DNA from 4 places in the Paenibacillus sp. J22R160 genome. Region 4 is predicted to be linked to each of the others. Evidence: riboswitches for the same ligand, from Rfam matches in the RefSeq annotation. Region 4 holds a riboswitch; each other region holds the start of a gene.
What was found. Region 4 has a riboswitch for cyclic di-AMP ahead of AC58UW_RS10280 (CAP domain-containing protein). Riboswitches for the same ligand answer to the same signal wherever they lie in the genome.
Positions count from the first base shown of each region.

Region 1: another riboswitch for cyclic di-AMP. It lies ahead of AC58UW_RS16540 (APC family permease); the one in region 4 lies ahead of AC58UW_RS10280 (CAP domain-containing protein).
Region 2: another riboswitch for cyclic di-AMP. It lies ahead of AC58UW_RS25600 (C40 family peptidase); the one in region 4 lies ahead of AC58UW_RS10280 (CAP domain-containing protein).
Region 3: another riboswitch for cyclic di-AMP. It lies ahead of AC58UW_RS25820 (C40 family peptidase); the one in region 4 lies ahead of AC58UW_RS10280 (CAP domain-containing protein).

Region 1 is NZ_JCAUAU010000006.1:275,222-279,972, reverse strand. Features, by position in the region: gene AC58UW_RS16545 (NAD(P)/FAD-dependent oxidoreductase) at 171-1,400, shown strand; cyclic di-AMP (ydaO/yuaA leader) riboswitch at 1,586-1,746, shown strand; gene AC58UW_RS16540 (APC family permease) at 1,844-3,679, shown strand; gene AC58UW_RS16535 (YqkE family protein) at 3,735-3,995, shown strand; gene AC58UW_RS16530 (polysaccharide deacetylase family protein) at 3,992-4,751, shown strand, end outside.
Region 2 is NZ_JCAUAU010000017.1:108,326-113,076, reverse strand. Features, by position in the region: gene AC58UW_RS25610 (M1 family metallopeptidase) at 1-723, shown strand, start outside; gene AC58UW_RS25605 (hypothetical protein) at 781-1,599, shown strand; cyclic di-AMP (ydaO/yuaA leader) riboswitch at 1,767-1,905, shown strand; gene AC58UW_RS25600 (C40 family peptidase) at 1,909-2,382, shown strand; gene AC58UW_RS25595 (MSMEG_1061 family FMN-dependent PPOX-type flavoprotein) at 2,514-3,125, shown strand; guanidine-I (ykkC/yxkD leader) riboswitch at 3,193-3,295, shown strand; gene AC58UW_RS25590 (DMT family transporter) at 3,385-3,705, shown strand; gene AC58UW_RS25585 (methyltransferase domain-containing protein) at 3,743-4,636, opposite strand.
Region 3 is NZ_JCAUAU010000018.1:3,749-8,499, reverse strand. Features, by position in the region: gene AC58UW_RS25830 (glycosyltransferase family 2 protein) at 1-769, shown strand, start outside; gene AC58UW_RS25825 (hypothetical protein) at 848-1,444, opposite strand; gene AC58UW_RS25820 (C40 family peptidase) at 1,676-2,575, opposite strand; cyclic di-AMP (ydaO/yuaA leader) riboswitch at 2,577-2,726, opposite strand; gene AC58UW_RS25815 (aldo/keto reductase) at 2,868-3,800, opposite strand; tRNA gene AC58UW_RS25810 (tRNA-Gly) at 4,234-4,304, opposite strand; tRNA gene AC58UW_RS25805 (tRNA-Pro) at 4,312-4,385, opposite strand; tRNA gene AC58UW_RS25800 (tRNA-Arg) at 4,409-4,485, opposite strand; tRNA gene AC58UW_RS25795 (tRNA-Gly) at 4,494-4,568, opposite strand; gene AC58UW_RS25790 (AIM24 family protein) at 4,670-4,751, opposite strand, start outside.
Region 4 is NZ_JCAUAU010000003.1:702,223-706,973, reverse strand. Features, by position in the region: gene AC58UW_RS10300 (extracellular solute-binding protein) at 1-567, shown strand, start outside; gene AC58UW_RS10295 (hypothetical protein) at 643-819, opposite strand; gene AC58UW_RS10290 (ATP-dependent DNA ligase) at 1,002-1,847, shown strand; gene AC58UW_RS10285 (alpha/beta-type small acid-soluble spore protein) at 1,920-2,153, opposite strand; cyclic di-AMP (ydaO/yuaA leader) riboswitch at 2,333-2,468, shown strand; gene AC58UW_RS10280 (CAP domain-containing protein) at 2,476-3,141, shown strand; gene AC58UW_RS10275 (GerAB/ArcD/ProY family transporter) at 3,192-4,265, opposite strand; gene AC58UW_RS10270 (hypothetical protein) at 4,282-4,509, opposite strand; gene AC58UW_RS10265 (Ger(x)C family spore germination protein) at 4,506-4,751, opposite strand, start outside.

The DNA.
Region 1 (4,751 bases), on a different contig from region 4:
CTGGGCAATATTCCAGTGATTTTCCGCAAGGAGGCACATATACTAAAAATGAGCAAACCATGTGCATTCCCTGAATAACTATGTGATTTTTTTCACATGACAACCTTGAATGGTTTGGTCGATCTTTTTCATATAGAAAAAAGATGATTTCATCGGAGGAGAGGATTCGAATGAGTAAACCGAAGGTGGTTATTCTAGGCGCTGGCTATGGTGGGCTTGTAACCGCAATAAGGCTGCAGAAGCTGATCAAAGCAGATGAAATAGCTGTCACACTGGTGAATAAGCACGACTATCACTACATGACGACGCATTTGCATATGCCGGCAGCTGGTACTGATCATCATGAAAATGCGCGTGTTGCCATTAAGGAACTGATCGATGAGCGGAAAATTCATTTCATCAAAGCGACGGTTCAGCAGATTTTGCCTGAGGAAAAGAAGGTTGTTCTGGCGGATGAAGTCCTCGCTTACGATTATCTGGTTGTGGGGCTTGGAAGTGAGACAGAGACCTTTGGCATTCCGGGACTGCGTGAACACGCCATGACGATTAATAGCATTAACAGTGTTCGTTTCATACGTCAGCATACGCAGTACATGTTCGCTAAATATAAATTGGATTCCAAGCATGCAGAGTACTTGACCATTGTCGTTGGAGGCGCCGGTTTCACAGGTACGGAGTTTGTAGGAGAATTAGCGGATCGGATTCCTGATCTTTGCCAGATGTTTGACGTCGATCCTTCACTTGTTCAGATCATTAATATCGAAGCGTCGCCTACCGCTTTGCCGCCAGGACTGCCGAATGACCTCGTGGAATACGGCATGGAAGTGATGCGCCGCAAAGGGGTTCAATATAAATTATCTACCGCAATTAAGGCATGCGAGCCCGGAGGCGTCCTCCTGGGGGATGGCCAATTCATTCCTGCCGGCACTGTCATTTGGTCGGGCGGTGTTCGGGGGAATTCCTTGCTGCAGGATGCGGGCTTCCACGTCCAACGCGGGAGGGTCAAAGTGGATGACTACTTGCGTTCCTTGCAGCACCCTGATGTTTTTATTACGGGAGATTGCTCGATTGTCATGAGCCCAGACGGCACGCCATACCCCGCCAATGCCCAAATCGCGGTCCAGCAGGGCTATAATACGGCAACAAACTTGCTCTATACCCTGAGGGGGAAACCCTTGCGACCTTTTGCCTATGATTACAAAGGGACGGTTGCCTCGCTTGGTCGCGGAGAAGCTATTGGCATCCTGAGGGTCAAAAAAGTGAAAGGCAAGCTGGCCGCATTCCTCAAAAAAATGATCGATGCCCGCTATTTATTTCTCATCGGCGGCATCCCTCTCATCTGCAAAAAGATGATTTTTAAGCAAAAACAAGCCACAAGAAAGCGTCATGTGAGAAATTAATTTTGCCAAAATACCCTAAAATCCACTTAATCAGACAATAAGCTAGTAAAAGGGAGATACCGAAAGTATTATGCCATTGTAAGCGGATTATCGAAAGAATGCGGGGAGGGAATAATCTTTTTTAAGATTTTTCTCTCCTTTACTATGAGCCAATAAGAGAGTAGTATCAACTCGTACGTTAACAGTTGAATATTTCGCTTAATTTTCTATTCAGAAAAGCGGGGGAACCATAGGTTTCAACGGGGTGAGTAAGGTGCGTCTTGTCGCATGCGGCAGCTACCTTTAGGGCAGATTTCTCGCAGCCCGAACCCGTCAGCTAACCTCGTAAGCGGTCGTGAGAAAGGAGAACATGTGGCTAAGCACAAGGTCTATCCTTGTGTTTTTTTGCGCTCAAAAATGGGAAATCAAGCTGAAAACTAGGTTATTTGGAGGAATTTCACAGCATGACAAGTGACTCATTGAAAAAGATTGTATTCGGTAAACCGCTGAAATCGGCGGAGCTGGAATCTGAGAAAATGCAGGTATGGAAGGCTCTGCCCATCCTATCTTCGGATGCCCTGTCTTCAGTGGCCTATGGCACGGAGCAGATTTTGCTAGAGCTTGCGACTGTTGGAATTGCTGCTTTTGCTTTCTCATTGCCGATTGCAATCTCGATTATTGCTTTAATCATGCTTCTTGTTTTAAGCTATCGCCAAGTGATTGAGGCCTATCCGATGGGCGGCGGAGCCTACATGGTGGCCAAGGAAAATTTGGGCATGATGTCGGGAAGACTGACTGGGGTTTCACTGCTGATTGATTACACGTTAACCGTTGCGGTTTCGATTTCGGCAGGTGTGCAGGCGATAACGTCCGCTTTCCCAGTTACAGTGCCTTATATTGTCCCCATAGCCTTAGTGCTTGTCTGGGTGATGGTGTGGCTGAATTTGCGGGGTACTTCTGAGTCCGGAACCGTGTTTGCGATTCCAACGTACTTTTTTATCCTGTGCATACTGCTCCTGATTGGTAAAGGGATCTTCGATATGCTGACAGGTTCCATGAACACGCATGAATTCCAGGTTGTTCCCAGCTCCATGACGAGCTCATTGACATTGTTTGTCATCCTTAAAGCCTTTTCATCCGGCTGCTCGGCCGTGACAGGCATTGAGGCGATTTCCGATGCGGTACCGCATTTCCGTACGCCATCTGTCAAAAATGCCAAGAGAACCCTGGCTTCCCTCGGAACTCTGCTGGCGATTGTCTTTGGCGGCGTCACCTTGCTGAGCTTGGGTTATGGGATTGCACCTGATCCGCACGGGCATACCTCGGTCTTGTCGATGGTTACGGAGCAAGCATTCGGGCGTGGAACCATGTATTATGCAACACAGATTGGCACCATGCTGATCCTGGTATTGGCTGCGAATACGAGCTTCAACGGATTTCCGATCTTGGCAAGCATTATGGCTCAGGATAAAAACTTCCCGCGCATGTTCTCGTACCGGGGAGATCGGTTGTCGTTCCACTACGGGATTGTAACGTTAGGTGTTTTGGCAAGTATTTTGCTCGTCATTTTCAAAGGAAAAACCGATGCACTCATTCCACTTTATGCGATTGGCGTCTTTTTATCTTTTACTCTTGCCCAAAGCGGTTTGGTTCGCAAATGGTTCAGAGAACGTCCGGCCGGCTGGATCGGCAAGTTCGTTATTAATGGTTTAGGGGGAATCGTTTCCCTTGCCGTTCTGATTATTTTCTGTATCACCAAATTTAGTGAAGGTGCTTGGATTGTTATTATTGTGACGCCGATTTTACTTTGGGGAATAACCAAAATTAGCAATCACTACGATGATGTGGCCAAACAGCTGCGCATTGATATCACGCAAGAACGCGTATGCACCAAAGAGCCTGTGATCATAGTGCCTGTAGCAGGCATTCACCGAGTGGTGGCGCAGTCATTGAATTATGCGAAATCTTTATCTCCAAATGTCATTGCTTTCTACGTATCATTTTCGGATGAGGATGAAGAAGCGATGCAGGAGAAATGGGATAAGTGGGACCCGGGTGTTCGGCTTGTTGTATTCAAATCCCGTTACCGCACCATTTTGAAGCCACTGGCAGAGTTTATTGAAAGAGTCGATACGCATGTATCGGAAAAGCAATCGATCATGGTGATCCTGCCCCAGTTCATGCCCAAAAAATGGTGGCACCGCCTGCTCCACAACCAGTCTGCCGCACGTATACGCTCGAAGCTGCAAGCCGATAAAGATATCGTCGTTGCGACGGTGCCCTATCATTTGCATGAGTAGAGGTGTACAATAAAAGGGTAAAACGGATGTTGAAATGGAACAGAGGTGACCCTTTATGGCAAAAAAGAAATCGTCAACCACAATCGCTGAACCTAGCGCGCAAGATAAACCTGCGACACTCAAAGATTTGCTGCGTCCTGATATCGTAGCGGGCCTGAAAGCTCAAGCTGATGCGATGAAAGCAGAGGAACAGGCTCGTAAGGATGCTGCCAGGGCTGAAGCGGAGGCTGCGCGCAAGGCGGAGGAGAAACGGCTGGAGAATGATTTTGGCCACTTGCTGGAGAAGAGCAAGCTCGATTGGAGAAAACACAAATGAGGAAGCGCTTGGTGTGCTTCCTTTTTCTTTTAAGCGTAGTGATAGCGCTTTCAGGTTGCGGGGTAGAGGGAGTTGCGACGCCGGTTGTAGAGGCAACCGTCAGCCCGGTGCTTTCACCGTCGTCTGTTCCCAAAGTGGCACCAGAGAAACCGACAGCGACATCACCAGAGAGAGCAGGTGAGACACCATCGGATACAACAACAGACTCGTCCGCAGTTGTGCCAGCGCTCGCATCTTCAACACGATCCACACGATCCCTTTCATTAGCAGAAAGGTACAAAATAGCCACCCCTCACAAATGGGGCGAGAACATCCCCGGCGTACGGACGCATCTTGTAACGCAGGATAAGGTGATCGCCCTTACCTTTGACGCTTGCGGCGGCACAGAAGGCAGCGGATACGATGAGAAGCTGATCGATTACTTGATCAAGGAGCAGATACCAGCCACCTTATTTGTCAATGCGAGATGGCTTAGTGCCAATCCGGATATATTTGCCAAGCTGGCGGGGGATCCGCTGTTTGAGATCGAAAACCACGGGAACGAACATAGGCCGCTCTCCGTGAACGGCAAAGCCGCCTATGGCATCGCGGGAACCAAAGATGTGAGCGATGCGATTCGCGAAGTAACGGAGAACGCGGATGAGATCGAGAAGCGGACGGGAAAGCGGCCTTTATTTTTCCGCTCAGGCACGGCCTTCTACGACGATATCGCTGTCGACATTGCCCACGACTTGGGTTTCCAGCTGGCGGGTTATA
Region 2 (4,751 bases), on a different contig from region 4:
GATGAGGGCTTTACCTCCTATGCCGAGGATAAGGTGATGGAAGCCGATTTCGGAGCGAAACCGAATTTACCTGTCGAGTCCAGCTACATTACTTCTCCGGATGCCCTGCGGCAAAATGCTTGGGCCTATACCGGACATGATCAATACGCAGAAAATGTGTATACAAGAGGCAAACTTGTGCTGAAAGCGATTGAGAAGCAGGTCGGCATCAAGACCATGGATCGAATCATGCGCACCTATTTTCAAAAGTGGCAATTCAAGCATCCTTCCACCAAAGACTTTCAAAACGTTGTCGAGGATGTATCCAAAATGAAGTGGGACGACTTCTTCAATGAATATGTTTACGGCTCGAAGATGATTGATTACTCGATTGAGAGCATCCATGTGAAAGCTGCAGGCAGCAAAGGTGCTGGCCCTTACGAGAGCACGATCCTCATCTCCAAGCGCGGCGGAAATTCGCCTGAGGTGCCGATCCAGTTTCATTTCGCTGATGGCACGGTGCTCGACAAAACATGGGACGGCAAAGAGAGCAGCATTGAATACAAACTAACCCATACGACGCCTGTAGACTGGGTTCGCATCGATCCGAGCTACTCGCTCATTCTTGAGAACAAGCATATTAATAACTACATGCAAGCAGAAGTAGATACCAAGTGGAAGCTCCGCCTAAATCTTGGCATTGTTCAATTCCTGCAAGCTATTTTCGGGTGGGTGGCCTGGTAGGCGCCCACTCTACAAGGCAAGTTTGCCTTCAGCAAACAACGCTTAGGAGGGACACCCGTGACAACTTATCTTAAATCCGGCTTCAGGGCGGCTCTACGGCAACCCTTCGCCACGATTGTCATATTCATGTACCAAATGTGTTGGGGTATGCTGCTTTATAAGCTTGTACAAGGGGTGCTAGTCCCTCTCATGCACCGCTTTCCCGGCGGTGACCAGCCGAAGGAAGCCCTCCAGCTTTTTCTAGCCGAAAGTCAGTTCCAGTTATTCAAAACGGATCTTAGCCATTCCTACTTGTTGTGGCTGGCTGCCTTGCTCCTAGCTCGCATGCTGCTCACCCCTATGCTGAACAGCGGCGTCTACTATTCGCTCACACACTCTGATCAAAATGCCGGCTATCGCTTCGTCCGCGGCATCAAGGAACTCACGCTCCCCTTCTTCGCCGCATATATGATCCGAATCGTCTTGTCACTGCTGCCTCTCATCTGGGTGCTGCCCAAAGCGCAGAAGGTGCTCGCTCACAGCACATCTTATGAACAAGCCTCTCTCGACTTATTGCCTTGGTTAATCGGTATGCTGGTATATGGATTCTTGCTGCATCTGCTTTTTATGTACGTGCAGTTCGCCATTGCTGCGCAGCTCGGCATTCTATCCACGGTGATAACGTTCATGCGGTATTCGCTTCCGATTATCGGCCTTTCCCTAATACTTGTCCTCAGTTCAGGACTTTTGGCAGGGATTACAGTCACAACGACCTATATCTGGGCAGGTCTGGTAGCGCTAATCATTTATCAGCTTTTCCCGCTCTTCCATATTTTCATGCAAATGTGGTCCATCACCTCCCAATTTCAGCTTCTTTCCGCCAAAATGGGACGATAAAAAATAATAAATTAAACCAAAAATGGTTTAGAATTGTTCAATCCCCTTGCAAAAGGGGGTTTTTTTGTCTGTAAAGCGAACCTTTACACATTTTTTCAGACCATATTGCACGAAAAAGGAGGAATTTCGATGTTTATGACGAATTAAGTAACTAGCCTTAAAAAACCAAATATTTCATGCCGAATTCCTCATTTCTTGGGGAAACGGGGGAACCACTCCGGGTGAATTGATCTTGCAAGACAGGGATCATAGGGAACCTTCAACCGAACCCTCCAGCTAACCTCGTAGGCACCGGAAGGAGACAAGCAGTTGAAAAAGGTTGTTGCTCTTTTTTTTAGTCTTGTTTTGTTTTTGAGTGTAGCTTTAGGGAGTGTGTCTGCAGCAGAATCCACATTGGACACAACGGTTAACGAATTGATCGGAACACCGTACCGCGATGCGGGAACGACAACAAGAGGCTTTGATTGCTCTGGTTTCACCGCGTACGTGTTCAATAAATTCGGCATTGACCTTCCTCATAGTTCAGCAGCTCAAAATAAAGAGGGCTACTGGATCGACAAAAGTGATCTTCGTAAAGGTGATCTTGTGTTCTTCGACACAGGGGGCAAAGGCGTTTCTCACGTTGGCATCTACCTTGGAAACGGTGAATTCATTCACTCTGCTTCCAATGAAGGCATTGTGATCAACAAGCTCAGCCAATCCTACTATGCGAAAAGGTATGTATCCGCTAGACGTGTTCTGTGGGATGATATCTACAATCAACTAACTGCTGAATCCAAGTAATTTTCTTGTTCATCATGAATAAAGCCCAGACCAGCGTTAGCTCGAATGAGCCCGCTTTTCAGGGCTTTTATTCATTTCTTGTGGTAACAAATTTGTCAGAAGTCCTACGGCTTCGAGAAAGGACACGAATCATGTCGCTAACAAGCGGAAACGACAAACCGCCATTCCCTGGTATTATTCAGTCCCTTGAGGAGTTAAGGCCCCGTGTTGGTGAACCACACGCTGCCGTCCAGAATAAAGTCATCTCCAGCATCGACGATCATATACGCGCTTTTTTGGCTAAATCCCCTTTATTTTTCTTATCCACATCAAATAAAGAGGGTCTTTGCGATGTCTCTCCGCGCGGCGACCATCCGGGCTTCGTCCGTGTTCTGGATGATCAGCGTCTGATCTATCCAGAACGGCTTGGGAATCGCCGCATCGACTCTATGCAAAATTTGCTCGACAATCCCCAAGTCGGCATGGTGTTCGTCATCCCCGGCGTCGAAACCGTGCTGCGGATTAACGGGCGCGCTTGGCTGACGCAGGATGAGCAGCTGCTGGAAAGTATGCAGCTTGGCGGCAAGCTCCCTGTTGTCGCGGTTGGCGTTGAAGTGCAGGAATGCTTCGTTCACTGCAGCCGCGCCCTCAAGCTATCCAAGGTTTGGGAGCAAGACGCTTGGCTGCCAGCGCAGGAGCACCCGGACAGCATGGCCATGTTCCGTGCTCACGTCGCTCGGAATGGCATCGAGCTGAAGGAATAGGGCAAGTATCACCCTTATTCCAAAAGGTGTAACTTGACATAGCATGTAAGACGTCCTATAATGACGGCATCATGTTTCTAGGGTTCCGTGGCGCTGCAGCGTCAGTCTGGTCCGAGAGAAAACACACAGCGGATACGCTGTGATCACGGAGGGGAAAAAGCCCGGGAGTCTTATCGCGCAGCGATATTGCTTCCAGGCTTTTTCTTTTTTGCCGCGATCTAAGGGCATATTCGTTTACTTTTTAAAGGAGTGATTCAAGATGGCATGGTTATATCTCGTCATTGCAGGTGTTTTTGAAGTCGTTTGGGCGATCTCATTGAAGTTTTCTAATGGTTTTACACGACTGATTCCATCCAGCATCACCATTGTCGGCATGATCATCAGCTTTTATTTTCTGGCAGCAGCTACGAAAACTCTTCCCATCGGCACAGCCTACGCGGCTTTGACGGGGATTGGCGCTGTAGGTGCGATTATTATCGGCACCCTATTTCTGAATGAGCCTGTTAGTTTACTGCGTATCCTATTCATGATCCTCATTCTCGTCGGCGTTCTCGGCCTTAAGTTCACATCCGGACATTAAGCCTACCGTTTGTCACTTCACTTTGGCCGAAGATTTCCTAAGCCACTATGTAACTAACATACCAGAAAGAGCTGCCAACAAATATGCGCAGATTCTCCGACAGCGGCTTAAAGATTTCATTCAACTCTTCGTACGAATAGTAGTTTTTAATAATTTCATGCTTGGAGCCATCGGCCAGCTCCCTTCTTTTGTACGTATCTTCGCTATGTTCACTCGTAATCAGCTCGCCGCCTCTTCCCGGCACGTACACATTATCCGCCATAAAAACGCAGGCCCCTCGTCCAAGCCGCTCGTGGAATCCTTGCAGAAAGGAATCCAGGCGATTTTTCGGAATATGCGAAAACCAGAAGTTGGCGAGACCGTAGTCAAAGTCCCCTTTTACCTCAGATAGCCGGTAGGCGTCCCCTTCCACGAACGAAGTATTATGAAGCGGCCAGGACTTAGATTCAGCAATTCGCAGCACCTCTGGTCGAACGTCCACACCAACGATGTGTTTGGCCGTTTCCGCCATGAACTGTGTCCAATATCCAGTACCGCAAGCCACCTCCAGAACACGGCTCCCAGTTACCTGCTTCTGCACGATATCCGCCAGCATCGCAAGTTCTTGCTGATAATCCGTATCCTCGCGCGCGTAAATCCGTTCATATTCCGCCGCTCGCGCTCCATAATAATCCTGCATGCCTTCTTTCTCTTCACGCAAAAGCCGCTGCCGATCCGTCACTTCGTGAACGACCCGCTGTTTAACTGCCAATAAGTCGGCAAAAATAGCTCCGCCCTGCGAGGCATAATTCGCCAGTAGACCATGCGTCGCCATCACAATAAGCTGCGTCATAGACAAGCCCGTCTCCTCAGCCATGCGCTCCAGATCAGTCTTCACCTTTTCAGGTAAGTAGACGGAAAGTCTTTTGGTTTTATCGTTCTTGTCATCCATTTGGAGAATCCTCCTTTGCATTTTCATCATTTTAACATATATTATATGTCATTCAAACACATTAATTGCGCTACTTTCATTTCGCAGAGAAATTTAGGCTGCTTGAAATTGAAAT
Region 3 (4,751 bases), on a different contig from region 4:
GTACTTGCTGTTTACAGACGCGGACATTCTTTTTGCCCCGGGTACGATATCCGATGCGGTTACATATATGAAGGAACAGAATGTGCACCATCTCACACTAACCCCGAATATGATCGCACGAGGCGCTTTACTCAAGGGGTTCGTCCATTTCTTTCTGTTCTCCTTTTCTTTATTCGTTCGACCTTGGCGTGCGAATGTCGACACCGCTAAGGGGCCGGGCATCGGGATCGGAGCCTTCAATATGGTAAGCCGGAGCGCCTATGAAGCGATTGGTAGGCATAAAGCGATCGCGCTAAGACCTGATGATGATCTGCAGTTAGGTATCTTCCTTAAGAGAGCAGGTTACCGCCAAAGAGTGCTGTCCGCCAAACACCTGCTTCAAGTGGAATGGTATCGTTCGCTCAAAGAGGCGGTTATTGGACTGGAAAAAAACCTTTTTTCCGGCTTTCGCTACAGCTACTTCGTCGCCTTGCTCGCTTGTTTGGGACAGATCGGCTTTTTTATAGGCCCGTGGCTTGGCCTCTTCTTCCTCTGGGATTGGCGCGGAGCCGTCTATGCCCTTGCTGTTATCCTGCAAATCTGGCTGTATCGCAAGCTGATGTCCCGATTAATGAGCCTCAGAGGTGATTCCGCCTATCTGCTTCCTGTCAGCGCTTCGCTGCTTGTTTACACGATGGTTCGCTCTGTTTGGCTTACTTGGAAACAAGGCGGCATTTACTGGAGAGGCACCTTTTATTCGCTTCGTGAATTAAAAAGAAGTGGAAGGTAGCCCCTGGAGAAGCGCCAAATAAGCGTTACTCGACAGAGCAAAGCTTACCCTCACGGTTTGTGGCATGATCTTATCGTTCTAGTGAACACGATTCATTCGTACAACCCGATAGTACAAATGGTTGCTCGGCTCTTGTTCCACTTCCAAATACCCCTCAGCATGAACGTAATCTCCCGTTATAAACGTGGAGGCGTCTAATGAATTGGAGTGTGTGAGGAACAGGAGCGCAGCTTTATCGTTGCCTACGACGAATCCGGTTTGTTCTTTAATTTGAAATTTATCTAAAATCTTGCCATGATGTGATCTTGCGATATGGTGAAACTTCCAAGACTTGTCCTCTTTAATTAGAAAATACAAGACGCGATTCTTGTGATTGTTGTTAAATTCCCGCGTAACACCAATCATACAGATTTTTTCGCCTAGGCTTAGATACTCATCGATTACATAAGATTTCAAGCGCAATCGCAGCACATTTTTGTGTTGAATATAGGCTTCCATTTCTTCCACTGTTCGTTGATCTCTCGGATCTTGCTTCGTTGCGTAAAATACTTCTTTTATAAACGTATCCGTTTGCAGGCTTCTTGCCCCTTTGAAATGATTGTACGTATGGAAAAACTGCTGAATAACTTCCCGAACCTCACCTGGCATTGCAGGACCCTTATCCACGGAATACATGCTATCTGCTATACTCGAATGTCTCTTTTTATGAAACCAGCTCTTCCAGACACCTAATTGCATGTGCTCGTGTTCACCTGCTCTTTCTATCTTCCAAACATTTCTTCATTATAGGCTAAAAACCATAAAATTTCGATAAAAATCGCATTATTCTGCGAACGAAAAAAAACACCTGCCTTCTATGCCTTTCATTCGAAAGAACATAGAAACAAGTGTTCGATAGACCTATCCTTACAGAACTCTTCTCGCTCCGACATACCTTGCGCTCCAATAAGCGCTCGAAAGGCTATCCACAGCCACGCCTCTGGATGTAGTCGCTGAAATGAATCGATCATTACCAAGATAAATGCCCACGTGATTCACTGTTTTTGAAGCAAAAAACACTAAGTCTCCGGCTTTCAAATCCGTGACTTTCGTACCTGCTTCACTGTGCATCTCCGCTGAGGTGCGAGGCAAGTCGATCCCCTTCGCTTGATACAAAAACCGCACAAAACCAGAGCAATCAAATCCTCTCGGTGTTGTACCGCCCCATACATAAGGCACGCCCATATAGGAGTTTGCCGTTTGAATAATTTGCTCACTCACAGACGGAACAACAGGAGCTACGGGAGCGGCAACCTTAGGGGCTGGCGGAGGTGCAATCCAAGCTGGTTTGTGCGATTTTCCATCCACATCCACAATCGCGATCTGGTTGGCTTCATTCCATTCAATTGGTGAACCGAAGGTTTCCGTGATGAAACGCAGTGGAACATAAGTGTTCCCTTGGTACACGGTTGGACTGCTTTCCAAGCTGATCTTCTTACTGTTCACTAGCGCTTGTTGTTGCTCTGTTACCAGTAAGATTGACTGCTGCTTGTTAACCAGTGTGACCTCGATTTGATCCTCTTGCTTCTCCCAGCTTACCTGATAGCCAAGCTTCTCAGATAACACCCGGAGTGGAACTTGCATGATGCCTTTGTCATCAATGTAAGGCTGAACTTCCGGAAACTTCAGCAGCTCATCATTGACTTGAACTTTTACAGGTCGGTCCGTAGGCGCTGAAGCGGCCTGAGCGGAGTGCGCTGTAAACATCGGTACTGCGGCGCATAAAATTGCGCATGAACAAATAAGACGCGAAAAAAAAGATTTCAAAATCTTGCCTCCTTGACGCCTCCGAGGTTAGTTGACGGGTTCGGGAAGAGGTTTTCCCTAGTACGCTCAGCTAGCAGCGCTCATTCACCCCAAATAAAGAAGTCCCCCGTACCAGAGCTTTTGATGCTCCGAGATTCGGCATTTTTTGTCTATGTTAGACTATCATAGTTTAATTGGTACGTACAACCTTTGCAAAACGGTAAGTTTTACCAATGAAAGTTGTCGCATAATGCATACATCTCACTCAACATAATACGCAACAAAAAAACCACCCCGTCGGGTGGTTTTGCTGCTAAGAGTAGCCAATTACTGACAGCGCACGATCGCTGACTATGTTCAAAGTTTCCAGCTCTGAGGCGGATAATGATAATGAGGCTGCTTTGATATTAATTGCAAGGTGATGCTCATCCTGTGTGCCTATTATAGCCGAAGTAAGTGCTTCCTGGTGCAGCAGCCATGCAATCGCGATCTGAGTCACGTTAGCGTCCTTGGAATCAGCCAATTCTTTCATGACAGCTAAAAGCTCTTTCTCCGCCTCCAGATGCTCCGGAAGGAACAGCCTTCTCTCCTTGCGGAAGTCTCCTTCTTTCAACGTCTTTCCATGGAGATGGAAAGCACCTGTCAGAATCCCCTTGGCGATCGAGCTATAGCTCATCACACCAACGTTATGTTCCTGGCAAAAAGGCAAGATCTCTTGCTCAATGGCTCTGTGCAGCAAGCTGTACTCTGGCTGAATCACATCGATTTGCGCATAATTCACTGCCTCTTTCAGCTGCTCCAAAGAGAAGTTCGAAACACCGATGGCACGAATCAAGCCTTCTTTTTTGAGCTTCACAAATTCAGCAAGTGTATCCTGCACCGGGATCTCAAAACTCGGCCAGTGGATGTAATACACGTCTATGTAATCTGTCTTCAGCCGTTTCAAGCTGTTTTCCGCTGATCTCCGTACATCTTGACGAGCTAGATTGCTTCGGCTCACCTTCGTCGTAATGATGCATTGGTTGCGTATATCTGCCAAAGCATCGCCAACGATCTCTTCCGAGTGTCCATTGCCGTAACCTTCAGCCGTATCAAACGTTGTGATACCCAGCTCGAATGCTTTACGGATGAGCTCGATATTATTTTGGTCGTTTGTGAACTCCCATGGACCTCCTCCGAGCTCCCAACAGCCAAAGGTTATGTTTGAGATGTCAAAACCCGCATTTCCAAGCTTTTTCGCCTTCATAGTCGTCGACCTCATTTCATTGATATCGTCTCACGATAATGCACACGTTAACAAAATAAGTATACCGCTTTCATCTGCTTTTGCCAAGAAATGTGCGAGCTCAGGCATCCAGCCGTGCAGCTTTCCTTAGCTGCAAACGGAACTACATGGCCTCTATTTACCTTTTTAAACGGTACAATCACCGATTCGTGGGAACTATGGTCCGCTAATACGCCGCTTATGGAAATAAACTCGCCTAAAAGAACAAATAACGCCCTGTAGTTCCCCTTAGTCGGGGAAACAGGTCGATTTGTCCGAAATAGCGGACTCCAGTTCCCTCTCCCCTACACAGGATTACTCAAGTTGTCTTCACGGGCGGTCGAACCCTCTGGGGTTCTCTTCCTTCCCCGTAACAAAGAAAAAGCCACCCGAAGGTGACTCATTCTTTGTGTGAAGCGGGTGATGGGAATCGAACCCACGCTACCAGCTTGGAAGGCTGAAGTTCTACCATTGAACTACACCCGCGTATTTATCGGGATGACACGATTTGAACATGCGACCCCCTGCTCCCAAAGCAGGTGCTCTACCAAGCTGAGCTACATCCCGAAACGCTTGTAACTTAATAAAAATGGCGCGCCCTGAGAGATTCGAACTCCCGACCTTTTGATTCGTAGTCAAATACTCTATCCAGCTGAGCTAAGGGCGCTTAAAATATGGAGCGGAAGACGGGGATCGAACCCGCGACCCTCGCCTTGGCAAGGCGATGCTCTACCGCTGAGCCACTTCCGCACGGTATATCATGCATGTCACTTGATTTCTTTCCCAGAGGCGACAAGGAATAATATATCAGGATTTGAGAACAAATGCAAATGTTTTTTGTTACCAATGCATTATTTTATAAAAATACCGCCAAAAGGCAGCACTTCCCGGGCAATTCTCCGCAACAAGCTGTCATTTTTCATATGTTCATCC
Region 4 (4,751 bases):
TCCCGGATCAAAGGGCCTAAGGGTGAGAGATTGCCGGGCGGGGTAGGCTATAATAGTGTGTTTATGTTCCCGAAATCAAGTGTGAAAACCGAGGCGGAATTAAAGCAAATTCTAGGCTTCTATGATAAAGTTTCCGATCAGAAGATGCTGGATTTGCTAGGCTGGGGCATCGAAGGCAAACACTACAAGATGGAAGACGGCAAGCCGGTATTCATTGATCAAAAGCTGCAGGACACCGAAGTAGGCTCCAGCTATCTACAGCTTCAAGTGGCGAAGTATACGGCGAAAACGACGGGGAAAGAAACGCCGCTCATGGAGAAGTACGGCAAAATGATCAAAGAGAACGAAGCCATCGCGGTCAACAACCCGACGAATCCGCTCGTTTCCGAGACGCAAACGACCAAAGGCAGCGAGCTGAAGCCGATCATTGACGATGCCCGGACGAAATATATCCTGGGTAAAATTGATGAGGCAGGCTGGAAGCAAGCGATTGAGCAGTGGAGAAAAGCCGGCGGCGATAAAGTGATTGAGGAGTTCAGCGCGCAATATGCGAAGAGCGGCAAGTAAGGCAGGAAAATAGTAGAGGCGGCCATGAAGGTAGAGGATTCTACTTTTCTTGGTCGCCTCTTTGCGTGTGGCATGTTAGTTCCATCCTTTAGCAACAATGGGTTTCTTCTTGGTTTTCTTGAACAATCTATAAAATAAGCCGAGTTCCTTTTTCCGTTTGAGAGTGAGTTTAATACCTTCAATCAGCAGCATTGATCTAAGCTCGTCGCGGCGATTCAAAGTATGCAATCTTTTGATAAATAGCTTGTCCATGCGAACATCCCTCCCATTCATCTATCTTCATTATAAAAGGGATTTGCGAATTTAGTTGTCGCATTGTAGAGATAGTTTGCACTTGTTTTGTCGAAAATGGAGCGGGTTGGTCTCGATTTCCTCCAAGTCCCTATAGGCAGATGAATAACTGTGCAGTATCATCTAACGTAGGGTGATTTCATATGTTCATTTCTCCTATGCTTTTGCAAGACGCCAAAGATAATAGACCGTATAACAGTAAACATCATGTTGCAGAAGTTAAACTAGATGGTCTTAGGTGTATTCTTTCAAATATGGACAAACTATATGTATATACGAAAGACAATCAATTGGTTACTCACAAATTTCCTGAGCTATTCCAATGTCCGATTCCTGAGGGAACGATACTTGACGGTGAATTGGTCATTCTGGATGATCAAGGTAAACCGGATTTTGAAGCGATGTCAGCTAGATTTTTAACTCCGACGGATTTATCGCCTGTTGTATTTTGCGCATTTGACATTTTAAAATACAAGGGGATTGATGTCACCGAATTGCCCTTGCTTAAACGTAAGGAGCTGTTAGATCAGGCTTTTATTGAGAATGATAGGTACAAAAAAGTGAAGGTTTACGAAGGTAAAGCGGTGGATTATTTTGAGAAAATCCGGCAGGATGGGCTTGAGGGCATCATTTTGAAGTCTAAAAAAGAAAATTTTAAGTACGAAAGCAACAAACGCTCCAGGCAATGGCAAAAAGTGATTAACTGGACTTATATTGATGTCTACATTTCTGGTTATAGGAAAAATAACTTTGCTCTACTTGCCTCTATTGACTCTGCGAATGGATTGAAAATTCCTGTCGGGGTGATTGAGACAGGGGTAACACCTCTGCATCAGAAGGCGCTAGACGGCGTGAAGCATCGCTTAGTTTTCAAAGAAGACAACCATTTCGCCTATATGGAACCGCGGCTGATGGCCAAGGTTAAGACGAAAAACTGGACGAGAAACGGAAGGCTTCGATCGCCGGTTTTTATGGAATTTGTGATTTGAGAAAAACAAAAAAGACTGGATCACCAAGGAGGAAGTGGTGGTGCAGTCTTTTTGATCTGTACATGCGGTTACTTACATGCGTCTAAAGTTGCCGTTGCTGCTGCCGCTTAGCTGTTGCTCAGCGATTTGAATCAATCTTCTCGTAATATGTCCGCCGATTGCCCCAGTATCGCGAGTAGCCATGTACCCATAATATCCGTCCTGAGGAATCTGAATACCTAGTTCCTGAGCGACCTCGTATTTCATTTGCTCAAGAGCTGATTTTGCTTGTTGCACAAGTATGGAATTGCTTCTACTGCTAGCCATCTGGATTCACTCCTTTATTTGGTGTATGAGTATTTTGTGGAAGTTATGGTTTTTTATTCATGTATTTGGAAAATATTTTCGAAGTGCTTTGAATGCGCTTTCAAAAAGTGTTGGAAAATTTTGAGTCATGTTTTCAGTAAAACCCCGTGTTACAATCGGAAAGATCGATTATGGATCAAAAACTTAGAAGGCCGAAGCTTCTCAGGAAGCACGGGGGACCCATCCTTTGGGGTGAAGCCGCTATCTAAGCGGCCGGGTGATTACTCTTTGACCCGAATCCGACAGCTAACCTCGCAGGCCGCAAAAAGGAGAGATTTCTATGTTGAAACGTTACAAAAAGCTAGTCGTTACCGGTGCTATTGGACTTAGTGTCCTTATGAGCTCAAGCGCAGCCATGGCCGCGTCCGCCACGCACACGGTGTCAGGCAACGACACCATGTGGTTAATCTCCAAGAAGTATGGCGTGAGCCTCACTTCCCTCATTCAGGCCAACCCTCAGGTTGCCAACCCGAATGTGATCTGGTCAGGGATGAAGTTGAACATTCCGGGCAGCACGGGTACAACCGGCGGTACGCAAACACCAGCCCCTGCTACTCCAGCTACACCTGCGCCAGCGCAGTCGGCTTATGCCAGCCAAGTCGTTACTTTAGTTAACCAGGAACGGGTAAAAGCTGGGCTAAAAGCGCTAACTAGCGATAGCGCACTCACAGCTATGGCATTGGACAAAGCCAAGGATATGTACAACAACGGCTATTTTGATCATACGTCGCCGACCTATGGGTCACCTTTTGATATGATGAGCACTTATGGCATTCGTTATTCCTATGCAGGTGAGAACATTGCCAAAGGACAGCCTACGCCTGAAGCCGTCATGAAAGCGTGGATGAACAGCACAGGCCACCGTCAAAATATTTTGAGCCCTAACTTCACTAAGATTGGCGTTGCCTATTATAACGGAGAATGGGTGCAAGAATTCATCAGCAATTAATCCAAAGCAGCCCTTGAGATTTCCCGGATGGGAATTCCCAAGGGTTTTATTTATTTTTTCCACTTAGCAACTCCCCACATCACAAGCGGCAGACCGATCGCATGGACAGGCAAGAAATAAGGGATCGCGATTTTTTGCGGAAAAAGCACGGAACTATCGATAAAGTCCCGCGGGATCAAAGCTAGCAGTAAGATAACAGGCGCTACGAACCAAATTATGCGTCGCCATTTTTTAAGACCAAAGCTTTGAGCTGTTCCATACGTGCAGACGAAAAAGTAGAGAGATACTTTGGTGAACACACTAATAATCCAAATGGCGACAACAAAGGAGTCGAGGTTTTGGAAAAAGTCGTAGTAGGTAATATAACGAACCAAATTAAAGTAAGGATAGGTTTGGCCCGAAGCGGAGAGGTGTCCAAACACGGAAACGATTAAGAAAGTCGAAATGCTTGTTAACAAACCTGCAGCAGCCACCCCAAGAATGGCCGGTTTCACCCCTGTTTGGGGCTTAGAAAGAAAACCCATGATGACGAGCAGCAGGATACAATCCCCAAGAAACGTTGAGGTCGGCAGTGCTCCCTTCAAGATTGTCATCGCACCGGTATCCACATAGAAGGGAAGGATATTGTTGATGTGGATATTTTTTAGGCTGAGCAGAAGAGGAATTGCAATCCCAAACAGGGTGAAGGGACCTAGGATCTCGCAGCATCTGGCAATAACCTCTATCCCTGAGAAAGTTACATAGATCGCAACGAGGAGCATACCCAGAATCGGGACAAGGATGGGGGTTCTCGGCAGAATAGTCGCGACGATGAACTCTGAGTATTGCCTAAGTATAATCGCAAGCACACTGTACCAGTAGATGAAATACACCACGATGACCATATTGCCGACGTATCGACCCAATAACCTCTTGGAAAATTCAATCATGGTTTGCCCTGGATGAGACAGGCTCAACCGAGTACAAATAAATGCGACGCCTACACCTATCCCGGTTGCACAAACCGTTGAAAGCCAAGCGTCTTGCTTCGCAGTTTGGATAGCTGGATTAATGGTCAGTAAAATGGTCATCCCCAGCTGCATGATCAATATCATCCAGAATAATTGTTTCCCGCCGATCTGCATGTCCACAAAAGCTCCTTTAACGATCTAAGAGTTTACCGAGAGGGTGGAAAATTGCATTCACCAGCTGCGTCGGACCTGGCATGCTTGGATTCATGACCAATATGATCGCTAGAATCCAGCATAGGGCCAAGATGGAGAGATAAGCCGCTTTCTCTTTGTTTGGCGCGTTTTTCAGGCGAAACCACTGAAAGAGAGTGATGAGTAAGCATGCGGCCATGCACATGGGAATGTCTTTGGATGTCATTTTGTAGACTCCTCTTCCTTTTCTTTCTCCTCTTCGGGTCGAGAAGATTTGATGCTGGATAGCCCAGGACGCAGCATTCTGGCGTCAGATTGTACAGTGACCTCGACGTTCGGGAAGATCTCGTTCCAGCGCTTTTGATTTTGCCGCCATTCCTTAGGGTACGCACGGTGGAATTCCCCAGCGAAGTCAAAAATGTCTGCTTTGAAACCCTGCTGCACCTCACGCAAAGCAACCGCGACACG